DNA from 2 places in the Flavobacterium sp. KACC 22758 genome. Region 1 is predicted to be linked to the other one. Evidence: riboswitches for the same ligand, from Rfam matches in the RefSeq annotation. Region 1 holds a riboswitch; the other holds the start of a gene.

Region 1 (5,903 bases):
CGAGATTTCGGAGCTGCTTTGAGTCCGTTTAATGCTTTTCAGATAATTCAGGGATTAGAAACGCTTCCAATCCGAATTAAAAAACACAGTGGAAATGCTTTGGTTCTGGCCGAATGGTTAGAAAAACAAGATGAGGTAGTCTGGGTAAATTATCCAGGTTTGAAATCAAATAAATATTATGATTTAGCCAAAGAATACCTTCCGGAAGGACAAAGCGGTATTATAACTTTTGGATTAAAAGGAGGTTTTGACGCTGCTAAAAAAGTAGTAGACGAAACGAAGTTATTCTCACTTTTGGCCAATATTGGCGACACAAAATCGCTTATTATTCACCCTGCAAGCACTACTCACCAGCAATTGTCTGAAGAAGACCAATTGGCTACAGGAGTATCAAAAGATTTAGTCCGACTTTCTGTTGGAATAGAAGATGTTGAAGATTTAATTGCCGACTTACAAGCGGTTTTTGAAAGCGTAACCCAATCGCAGTACAGCATCAATAAGAATTAGGTTTTTTTGTTTTTTGTTTGAAAAATTGCCTTTAGCAGCGTGAGTTCTGCTAGAGGTGATTTTTTATGAAAAGAAAATCATCATACAGATATATTTTAAAAATTAAAATTATGTCAAAGCTTAAAATAAATATCATCCTATTTGGAATAGGAAATATAGGAAGCACATTAATCAATCAGATTATCGAAAGTCAGGAGTTTTTTCTGCAAAGCAAAAATGTCGATTTTCATTTCCCTATCATTACCAATTCTACAGTAGCCTTTTTCGAGAAAGAAGGCGTTGGATATGCCTGGGAAACCAATTTTAGAGAATTGGCTGTACCGTTTAGAGTCGAAGATATTATTGAATTTGCAAAAGAAAACGAATTCGAAAATCTTATTGCCGTTGATGCCACTGCCAGCGACGAATTGATTGGTCATTATAATACTTTAATCGAAAACGGATTCAATATCGTGGCTGTAAACAAAAAAGCCAATACGCTCCCAATTGATCTCTATAAAAAAATTAGGGAAAATCTAAAAAAATACGACAAAGAGTTCTTGTATGAAACCTCCGTAGATACAGGATTTCCGGTTTTGCAGACATTAAGGGATTTGTATTATTCAGGAGAAAAAATAACCAAAATACGAGGTGTGTTTTCAGATAACCTGAGTTATGTATTTAATCGTTTTTCGGCCGAAGAAAACTCTTTTTCCTCTATTTTAAAAGATGCCAGTCTGCTCGGATTAATGCGTTCTACATTTAAAGAAGATCTGTCTGGAAATGATACTGCCAGAAAACTATTGATCCTGACGAGAGAAATAGGAAAAGAATTCGAATTTTCAGATATAAAAATTCATCCTTTCATAAGAGAAGAACACTTAGAAAAAAATGGAATACTGAATAAAGATGCTATTGATAAATCATTTAAAATTGCCAAAATAACCCAAAAAGACAATCACGTCTTACGATATATTGGAGAATTTGATGTCGAGAAAAATACGCTGGAAGTAAAATTAGTATCAGAACCTGTAACATCAGCAATTGGCCAGTTAAAAGGTTCAGACTCTATTTTCGAAATTTACACACAATCATATGCTAATACTCCAATTGTGCTTCAAAGTGCATCACCATGCAAACAGGCAATTTCGAGAGGTTTAATAACCGATATTCTAAAAGTTGCAGAAAAAATAAAAAATAAAGAAGCAGTCTGGCTTTAGTGGTTTTCAATATTAGATAGTTCTTTGAAAGATTGAAACAGAAAGTTAGATATTTTTTTGTAAGATTTAACCTTCTTTAATTCAAATTGTAATTTTGTAAGATGTTTTTTAACGATAAAAAGCTGTTTTTTAACGTTTTTTAAGAAAAAATAAGCTTTTATAACTTGCAATATTAAAAAAATATTCGCAAATTTGTAAGACAAGTTAGAACTGTTAAAAAAGCAGTAATAATTGTTAAAATAGACAAAAACACTTTTTAGATTTTAATCACATCAAAAAAGTTTATAAAAAATACTAAATGCAAGATTTTTTAAAAATAACAGTCAAATCACAAATGAATAAGTCCCTACAGATGAACAAGATGTTCAATGTCGCACGTATTTGTGTATGCGTCTGTTGATACTAAAAGTATATATAAGTTGTATAAAACTTAGACCCTTTTGGTATTAAAAATCCAAAAGGGTTTTTTTATTCCATTTAGCATCATAACAAAGAATTAAAGTAAACATAAAGATTAAAAAATAACTAACATAAACTTAAACATCATGAGCGCAATTAACTACTTAAGAAAAAAATTCAGAAGTACAAAAACTGAAAGAAACAATCCGCCGCCAATAAATGAATTGATCCACCCAAGTTTCGGAATAACTGAAACAGATAAAAAAGCGGTAAAAAAAGCACCAAATTCATTATTGTTTTTGATGTATTCTAAAGAAAATGAAACGCTTTTCATCTAAGTTGAAAAGTACCATCATACAGGGCTGAAACCTGCATAACATTACTGGGCATAACGTTCGGTAATTTTGTGCGTACAATAGTTTCTGATTGAATTATGTTTAAGAAATTGAATAATCAGTATCGATAAAATTTGTTAGTTTAAGAAATTAGTAGTTAATTTGCACCGTTAAGTTCAAAAACGTATTGAAATGTTATAAAGAAAGGAGGAGGGATTAGACCCGATGAATCCTTAGCAACCCTTCGTTAATTCGAAGAAGGTGCTGCATTCTACCACGCCCAAACGTGGAAAGATAACAACAAGAATTTTTTTAGTTTCAACTCTAGACTTTCTTTCTAATATTTCCACATACAAATCAAAAAGTAAAAAGATTTGAAATTGGAAAATATACCAAGTCCCATTATAATTCAAGATTTCATCACCGAAAGTGGTGCACTGTATCAATCGTTACCGTTAAGTTTTACACTTTCCGGAAAACCGTTATATACAGCTCCAATTGTTTTGGTTAATCATGCCTTAACTGGAAACGCACATGTTACCGGCGAAAATGGCTGGTGGAGTGATCTAATCGGCGAAGCCAAAACTATCGATACCAATCAATATACCGTTTTGGCGTTTAATGTTCCCGGAAACGGAACCGATTCGTTTATAATCGAAAATTATCAGGATTTTACAACCAGAGATATTGCCAAAATCTTCATCAAAGGGTTAAAAGCACTGCATATTGAAAAAGTTTTTGCCATAATAGGCGGTTCTGTCGGCGGAGGAATCGCTTGGGAAATTCTGGCTCTGGAACCCAGCATTACAGAACATTTAATTCCTATTGCAACAGATTGGAAATCGACTGACTGGATGATTGCCAACTGTTTCCTGCAAGAACAAATTCTAAACAATTCTTCGAGACCAATCGAAGATGCCAGAATACACGCTATGTTATGTTACCGTTCTCCGGAATCATTCAAAGAAAAATTTCAGCGAACCATCAATCAGGATCTTTTGATTTTTAATATCGAAAGCTGGCTGGCACATCATGGCAAAAAATTACAGCAGCGATACCAGTTGTCATCTTATAAATTGATGAACCAATTGCTTAAAACCATCGATATTACCAGAAATAGTGAAGATTTCGAAACGTTAATATCTAAATCAAATGCTGCGATTCATATCGTGGCTATCAATTCAGATTTGTTTTTTACACCAAAAGAAAATCTGGAAACCTACAATGAATTAAAGAAATTTAAAAACAATGTTTTTTACAGCGAGATTGATTCGGTTCACGGACATGACGCTTTTTTAATCGAGTACAAACAATTAGATCATTTACTTGCCGATATTTTTAAGGCAGAAACAATAGCAAAATAAAATGAAAGTATTAAAATTTGGAGGTAAATCATTATCAAACGGAGAAGGACTTAACAAAGTAGTTTCAATCATTTCAGATAAAGTAAATCAAGGCGAGCAAATTGCCGTAGTCGTTTCTGCCCGAGGAAATGCGACAGATGAATTAGAAGATATCTTAAGAATTGCTGCTAAAAACGGTAATTATAAGCCTTTATTAGAAAGTTTTAAAGCATACCAGACTTCAGATTATCCGCAGGTAGATTTATCTGAGGAATTCAATATTTTAGATAAATTATTTGAAGGAGTAAGCCTTATTGGTGATTACAGCAATAAAATTAAAGATCAGATTTTGTCAAAAGGCGAATTGCTTTCGGCTAAATTATTGACTTCAATTTTAGTTGAAAAAGGAATACCTGCCAATTTTGTTGATACAAGAGAATTGTTGAAAACAGATTCTAAATTTGGTGATGCTCAGCCTTTAGAACAGCTTTCAAAGAAAAACGTCATCAATTATTTCAAACTTCATAATGGTGAAACAGTAAATATCGTTACCGGTTTTATTGGTTCAAACAACAACAACGACACCACAACTTTAGGAAGAAACGGAAGCAATTACACCGCTTCGTTAATTGCTAATTATCTGGATGCAGAAGAACTTCAAAACTTTACACACGTTGACGGAATCTATACAGCAAATCCAGATTTAGTTGCCGATGCTAAAAAAATCGAATTCTTATCGTTTAATGAGGCAAATGAATTAGCTAATTTTGGAGCAACTATTCTGCATGCCAAAACGATAATTCCTTTATTAGAAAAAAATATTCCCCTTCGTATTTTAAATACATTCAATCACGAAAATCACGGAACTTTAATCACTTCAAATTCTGCAAAAGAAGGAATTAAAACCCTTTCTGTCTTAGAAAATGTATCTCTTGTAAATCTTGAAGGACGAGGATTACTCGGAAAAGCCGGAGTTGATGCCCGAATTTTTAAAGTTATGGGCGATCATAACATCAGCGTAAGCATCATCTCGCAAGGTTCTTCTGAAAGAGGAATTGGATTAGTTGTGGCTAAAGACAAAGCAACTCTTGCAATGGTTGAATTAGAAAAAGAGTTCGAAAATGACTTTTATTCTAAAGATGTAAACCAGATTACAGTGACTGATAATGTTTCGGTAATTTCAATTATTGGGCAGGATTTAAGTACATTCCATAAACCCTATACAGCTTTAATTAAAAATAAAATAGTTCCAATTTTATTCAACAATACCGTTACTGGTAAAAATGTGAGTTTGGTTGTTAAAAAAGAAGAATTAAACAAAGCCTTAAACGTAATTCACGGAGAGATTTTTGGAGTTTCTAAAAAAATCAACATTGCGATTTTCGGTCACGGATTAGTGGGTGGAACTTTAATTAATCAAATTTTAGAATCGGCTTCTGCAATCGAAAAACGAAAAGATATTAAGCTGAATGTTTTTGCTATCGCAAACTCTAAAAAACTGCTTTTAAATAAAAATGGCGTAACTTCAAGCTGGAAAAACGACATTGAAACAAAAGGCGAATCATATACGATTCAGGACATTATTGATTATGCAAATGAATACCATTTAGAGAACTTAATTGCAGTTGATAATACAGCGAGTGCTTCATTTGTAGAAAATTATGTTACACTGGTAGAAAGCAGTTTCGACTTGATTTCGTCAAATAAAGTCGCTAATACTTTAACGTATGGTTTCTATAAAGAATTAAGAAAAGCTTTGGCAGAAAACCAAAAGAATTATTTGTACGAAACCAATGTTGGAGCTGGATTACCGTTAATTGATACAATTAAACTGCTTCACCTTTCAGGAGAAAACATTACAAAAATTAAGGGGGTTTTCTCAGGAACATTAAGTTATTTATTCAATAATTTTTCTGCAAAAGATGCTCCGTTCAGCGAAATTCTGCAGGAAGCAATTGATAACGGATATACAGAACCAGATCCGCGTGAAGATTTATGCGGAAATGATGTGGGAAGAAAATTATTGATCCTGGCAAGAGAATTAGATTTACAAAATGAGTTTGAAGAAATTTCAATTCAAAATTTAATTCCGGAGCACTTACGTGAAGGAAGCGCTGCCG
Region 2 (5,903 bases), 2.6 Mb from region 1:
AAGTAAAGGAGCAATTCATGCCTTGACGATTCAGTTAGCGGCCGAATTTGGAAAACAAAATATTCGTGTCAATACCGTTGCTCCGGGTGTAATTCGTACGCCAATGCATGGTGACAATGCTGATCAGAGTGCCGGACTGCATTTATTAAACAGAGTAGGAGAGACCGATGATGTTTCTGAAATGGTTTACACTGTTGCCAAAAGTAATTTTATTACCGGAGCCATTATTAATGTTGACGGCGGAAAAGGTGCAGGACACAATTTAAATTAAATGAAAACGATTTTATTAACTGCTTTTATGCTCTGGAATTTTCAGGGCATAAAAGCTCAAAATACAATTAAAATGGAAAATCAAATAGAAATTCAGGCTATTACAGATGCCATAGAAAATTATTATTTTAAAGGCATTTATGAAGGTGATGAAATACTTTTAGGAAGTATTTTTCAACCCGGAACATTCCTGTTTGGGGATGTAAATGGGCAGCCTTATTTTAAAACAGTCGATTTGTATCTGGATGGTGTTAAAAACCGACAAAGTCCAAAGGATTCCGGTAAGCCGTTTAAAGGAGAAATTCTGCATATAAGCGTTGTAAATTCTATTGCTGTGGCCGAATTAAATGTTAAAATGTATGACTTTAATTATCGGGATTTTTTATCTTTCCATAAGATTAACGGCCGATGGCTGATTGTTAACAAAATGCTGACTGATACCAGCAGATAATTTAAATCTTGAAGCAATGTGGTACAATACAAAAGCTAAAGAACTCTTAGGAATTGATTATCCAATTTTACAAGGACCTTTTGGAGGCAATTTATCTACTGTAGAATTAACAGCTGCAGTTTCTAATGCAGGCGGATTAGGCGGTTATGGAGCTTATACAATGAGTCCGCAGGAAATTTTCGACATTGATAAACAGTTAAAAGCAGCCACAAATAAACCCTATAATATCAATCTTTTGGTTTCAGACCACGATATTACCGAAGGCGGTTTAACCGATGAACAGTTTGAGAAAACAAAAGCCGTTTTTAAACCGTATTATGATGAAGCTGGAATCGCACTTCCGGAAAAACCAGCTCCATTTCAATCTAGATTTGAAAATCAGCTGCAGGTTATTTTAGACGTTAAGCCAAAAGTTTTCAGTTTTATGTTTGGCGTTCCCTCAGATGATGTTTTAGAACAATGCCGAAGATCAGGAATTGTAACGGTTGGAGCAGCAACAACTCTTGATGAAGCTGTTTTTTTGGACAGCAAAGGCGTTGATATGATTATTGCTTCTGGTTTTGAAGCAGGCGGACATCGTCCTTCTTTTTTAGATAAATCTGAAGCTTCTTTAACCGGAACTTTTGTTCTATTGCAGTTAATGCGCGAAAAAATAAAAACACCCATAATTGCAGCCGGCGGCATTGCTGATGGAAAAGGAATTGCAGCAGCTTTAACTTTAGGAGCAAGTGCTGCCCAGATAGGAACCGCTTTTTTAGCTACAAACGAATCTAATGCACTGCCAATTCACAGAGAAATGCTGTTTTCTGATGCTGCAAAATACACCACACTTTCACGCGCTTACACAGGAAGACTCGGACGCGGGATTACAAGCCGGCTTGCTAAAGATATAATGGGAAAAGAATCAGATATTCTGCCTTTTCCATTACAGACTACTTTTATTGCTCCACTGCGAAAAGCAGCGCTGGATAAACAAAAATGGGATATGATATTATTTTGGGGCGGTCAGATTTCTCCAATTTTAAAACATACTAAAGCTTCTGTTTTGATGAATGCTTTGATTGAAGAAACTACAGCTTATTTTGATGGATTAAAATCATAATTCTAAATACAAACTCATTTCATAACCGAAATGAGTTTTTTTTATGTCTTATAAAAACAAGCTAATCAAGCATATTGGGATTGATGTATGAATTTCCATTATAAAATTGATGCATCTTTTAAGTTTATATTTTGGCATAATTAGTTTAAATACAGTGATTTATATTTTGTTGAATAACACTTTTTTAATAAAAATGAAAAAAACTTATCTTATACTTGACTAATTTGGTAGAATTAGTATATATTTGTATCACAGAAAAATTATATAATGATACTTATCCAGAAAGACTGAGGGAATAGGCCCAATGAAGTCTTAGCAACCTGTTGCCGAATAAGGTGCTAAATCCTTCCGCTATAAGCGGGCAGATAAGAAAGATTTCCTCAAAATCTGAATAAGTTCATCCATTAAAATTTATTAAAATGAAAACAGAATCAATTTTATACGCCGGTTATGAGCTTTTGAATATAATTTTAGAAGAAAATAGTCTGGCCGTTTTTCGAATGTAAAAACACGAATTCTCTCTTAAACCTTCTTTTTAAAATACAATCTGCTGATGGTTTTTTCATCGGCCTGAAACCCTTTTGTCTAATCTAAAAACTAAAAATAAAATGAAAAAAATACTATTAGGTTTTGCTTTGTTTCTTGGAGCTGTTCAAACTCAGGCTCAGGAAAGTAATTTACAATTAAAAGGAACTGTTGTCGATACCGTTGCACAATACGTTTACTTACAGAAATTTCACAATAAAATGTTTACCACAATAGATTCAGTAAAAGTAAAAGACGGAAATTTTAGTTTTAAAACAAAAGTAAAAACGCCTGAATTATACGGATTAAGTGTAAACACAGAAAGTTCGCCTTTGTATGTTTTCCTTGAAAAAGAACCAATTACAGTAAAGCTGAGTCCGAAGAAATATTATACAGCTTCTGTCGTTGAGGGTTCAGCTTCTCAGGATTTATTCGAAACCTATAAAAAGAGCAAAGATCCAGAAATCAGCAAATTTATAACTGAACATCCAAAATCTATTGTTTCTGCTTATGTCTTATACAGAAATTGGTCGTACAGATTAACACCTGAGCAGATTACACAAAATATTGCCCTGCTGGATAAAAGTCTTCAAAATACCACTTACGTGAAAGAATTAAAAGAACTGGCTGTTGTTTTAGACGGATTAGCAGTAGGTAAAAAAGCCCCAGATTTTACAGCCAATGATCCTAACGGAAAGCCAGTTCGTCTTTATGATAATTTAAAAGGTTACACTTTAGTCGATTTTTGGGCTTCATGGTGCGGTCCATGCCGAAGAGAAAATCCAAATATCGTAGCCGCTTACAAAGAATTTCATGACAAAGGATTCAATATTGTGGGAATCTCATTAGATAAAAAGAAAGAAAACTGGATTAAAGGAATTCAGGACGATAATTTAACCTGGACACATGTTTCTGATTTACTTTTCTGGAACAGTGCCGTTGCTAAATTGTACGGTGTAAGAGCTATTCCGGGAAACTATTTAGTAGATTCTAAAGGAATAATCGTAGCGAAAAATCTGCACGGAGAAGAATTACAATCTACACTTAAATCACTTTTAGTGCAGGCAAATTAATTTATTTAAACACATAGAAACATAGTTTTTCTTTATGTATAAAGGCGTTTCACTTGTTTTAATAAACATAGCTATGTGTGAAAATCCAGATTTTTTCAAATATCTATTATTTAGAATATAATCTATGTTTCTATGTTTTTAAAAAAGATTCAATCAATAATAAATTTAGTTAATTAAAATGATAAAGGAAATGAATGCTATTGAGCCAACAACAAAACCAACAGAGTCTGAATGTTACTTTTCTAAGTTTAGAGAAAATACAGTAGGAATTGATCATACTTTCGAATCGGTTTACGGAGAACAAAATCTGATATATGCTGACTGGGTTGCCAGTGGAAGGCTGTATATCCCGATCGAAGATATAATGCTCAACAAAATAGGTCCAATGATTGCCAATACGCATTCACTTTCAAGTCAAACAGGAAAAACGTCCACGTATGCGTATCAGTATGCAAGAGATATTATTAAAAAATCGGTTAACGCTAATGAATCAGATGTTTTGATAACAACCGGAAGCGGTATGACCGCTGCTTTATCGAAACTGCAGCGTATTATGGCTTTGCGAACAAAATCAGACCAGGACAGACCTGTCGTTTTTATCACGCACATGGAGCATCATTCCAATCAGGTTTCGTGGTATGAAACAAATGCCGAAGTTGTGATTTTACCGCCTGATGAAAATAATTTAGTTGATCCGAAGGTGCTTTCTGAGGAAATCAAAAAATATGCAGACAGAAGCTTAAAAATAGGTTCATTTACGGCCTGTTCGAATGTTACGGGAATTATTACGCCTTATCATGAATTAGCTAAAATCATGCACCAAAACGGCGGACTTTGTTTTGTAGATTTTGCAGCTTCGGCACCGTATGTCAAAATTGATATGCATCCAAAAGATCCAGAACAGCAATTAGATGCAATTTTCTTTTCGCCTCATAAATTTTTGGGCGGACCCGGAACCTGCGGTATTTTAGTTTTTAATGAAAAATTATATCAATCTGATTTTCCAGATAATCCAGGCGGGGGAAATGTAAAATGGACCAATCCATTAGGGAAATATTGTTACAGCGATGTAATAGAAGTGAGGGAAGATGGCGGGACTCCGGGGTTTCTGCAGGTTATAAGAACTGCTTTGGCTTTAGAATTAAAACAACAAATGGGAGTTGACAAAATCAAAAAGAGAGAAAAAGAACTGCTTGACCTTTGTTTTTCGAGACTTCAAAAAATACAGGGATTATCCATTTTAGGCGATTTAACCACAGAAAGAATTGGCTGTGTTTCTTTTGTAATCGAAGATATTCATTACAATTTAATTGTAAGACTTTTAAATGACCGTTTCGGAATTCAGGTTCGCGGCGGCTGGTCTTGCGCAAGTACCTATGCGCATTATTTGTTCAACATCAATGAAAAAAGATCGGCTGAAATTACAAATGAGTTGTTACAGCGAAATCAATCTAATAAACCGGGCTGGGTGCGTTTATCGCTGCATCCGATTATGACAAATGAAGCGCTTTTTTATATCTGTGATGCAATCGAGAAAATAGCTTCGAATTATAAAAAATGGCAGAAAGATTATGAATATAATCCGGTTTCAAATGAATTTGAAAATCCTGAAATAAAAGAAAATATAGCAGAAGAAGTAAACGAATGGTTTAAGTTAGTGTAAGTATAGTTAGTTAAGTTTTAAACCCGACAGGTTTTCAAAAACCTGTCGGGTTTATAATGAGTAATATTCCGTAGGAATATCTCGCTTGTAGAAAAATGGTATCGTTTTGTGTTATGTCCTGTAAGGACATTTGTTTGATTGAATTTGGCATTTACGTCATTCATCAAACGTTCCTATGGAACGTATAATCAAAATTCAATTTTTGTTCTACCGACCAAACATTCCCAACGGAATGTTTTTTTTAGAATTATTTAAGCGATTCGATAATCTTTTCCCGGTGTGCCAATCCCCAGTTAACTAAGGTTTCTGTAACCGGAAGTACCGATTTTCCATATTCGGTAATAGCATAAATTACGGTTGCGGGTTTGGTATCTTGTTCGGTTCTTGTAATAAGAAGATTAGTTTCAAGTTCTTTAAGTTCCTTGCTGAGCATTTTAGCCGAAATACCGTCAATTTCACGCTGCATTTTTTTAAAATGAATAACCTGATGAGTTCGGTTAGTTAAAAATCTTAGAATCATCAATTTCCATTTTCCGCCTAAAACGTCAAGACTGTCACGCATTGCCATAAGTTCTTCAGAACAATTGGCTTCCCGAAGTACTCCGTTATCATTAATTTTTGCCATACTAGTTTCTCTTTGGTAACCGGTTACCTTGGGTTAACCCATAACAAAAATAAAGTATTACAGCGATACTTTTGTAAACTAAAACGATAAAAATGAAAGCAGTTATATTACAGGAAAACCGAGAATTTAAGCTCGAAACAGTGGTAATTCCACAGCCAGAACCCAATCAGATTCAGGTAAAGATTGCAGCTTCA

Evidence for each region. Region 1 has a riboswitch for S-adenosylmethionine ahead of PQ462_RS02470 (alpha/beta fold hydrolase). Riboswitches for the same ligand answer to the same signal wherever they lie in the genome.
Region 2: linked by a shared signal. The riboswitch ahead of PQ462_RS13415 (TlpA disulfide reductase family protein) and the one ahead of PQ462_RS02470 (alpha/beta fold hydrolase) in region 1 are both predicted to bind S-adenosylmethionine.

What each region holds. Positions count from the first base shown of each region.
Region 1 covers NZ_CP117878.1:553,686-559,588, forward strand. Annotated here, with positions in the region: gene PQ462_RS02455 (O-acetylhomoserine aminocarboxypropyltransferase/cysteine synthase family protein) at 1-507, shown strand, start outside; gene PQ462_RS02460 (aspartate kinase) at 618-1,706, shown strand; gene PQ462_RS02465 (hypothetical protein) at 2,252-2,443, shown strand; SAM riboswitch class I at 2,633-2,741, shown strand; gene PQ462_RS02470 (alpha/beta fold hydrolase) at 2,821-3,804, shown strand; gene thrA (bifunctional aspartate kinase/homoserine dehydrogenase I) at 3,806-5,903, shown strand, end outside.
Region 2 covers NZ_CP117878.1:3,125,340-3,131,242, reverse strand. Annotated here, with positions in the region: gene PQ462_RS13430 (SDR family NAD(P)-dependent oxidoreductase) at 1-271, shown strand, start outside; gene PQ462_RS13425 (nuclear transport factor 2 family protein) at 272-721, shown strand; gene PQ462_RS13420 (NAD(P)H-dependent flavin oxidoreductase) at 738-1,823, shown strand; SAM riboswitch class I at 2,095-2,195, shown strand; gene PQ462_RS13415 (TlpA disulfide reductase family protein) at 2,432-3,421, shown strand; gene PQ462_RS13410 (aminotransferase class V-fold PLP-dependent enzyme) at 3,612-5,084, shown strand; gene PQ462_RS13405 (winged helix-turn-helix transcriptional regulator) at 5,332-5,709, opposite strand; gene PQ462_RS13400 (NADP-dependent oxidoreductase) at 5,802-5,903, shown strand, end outside.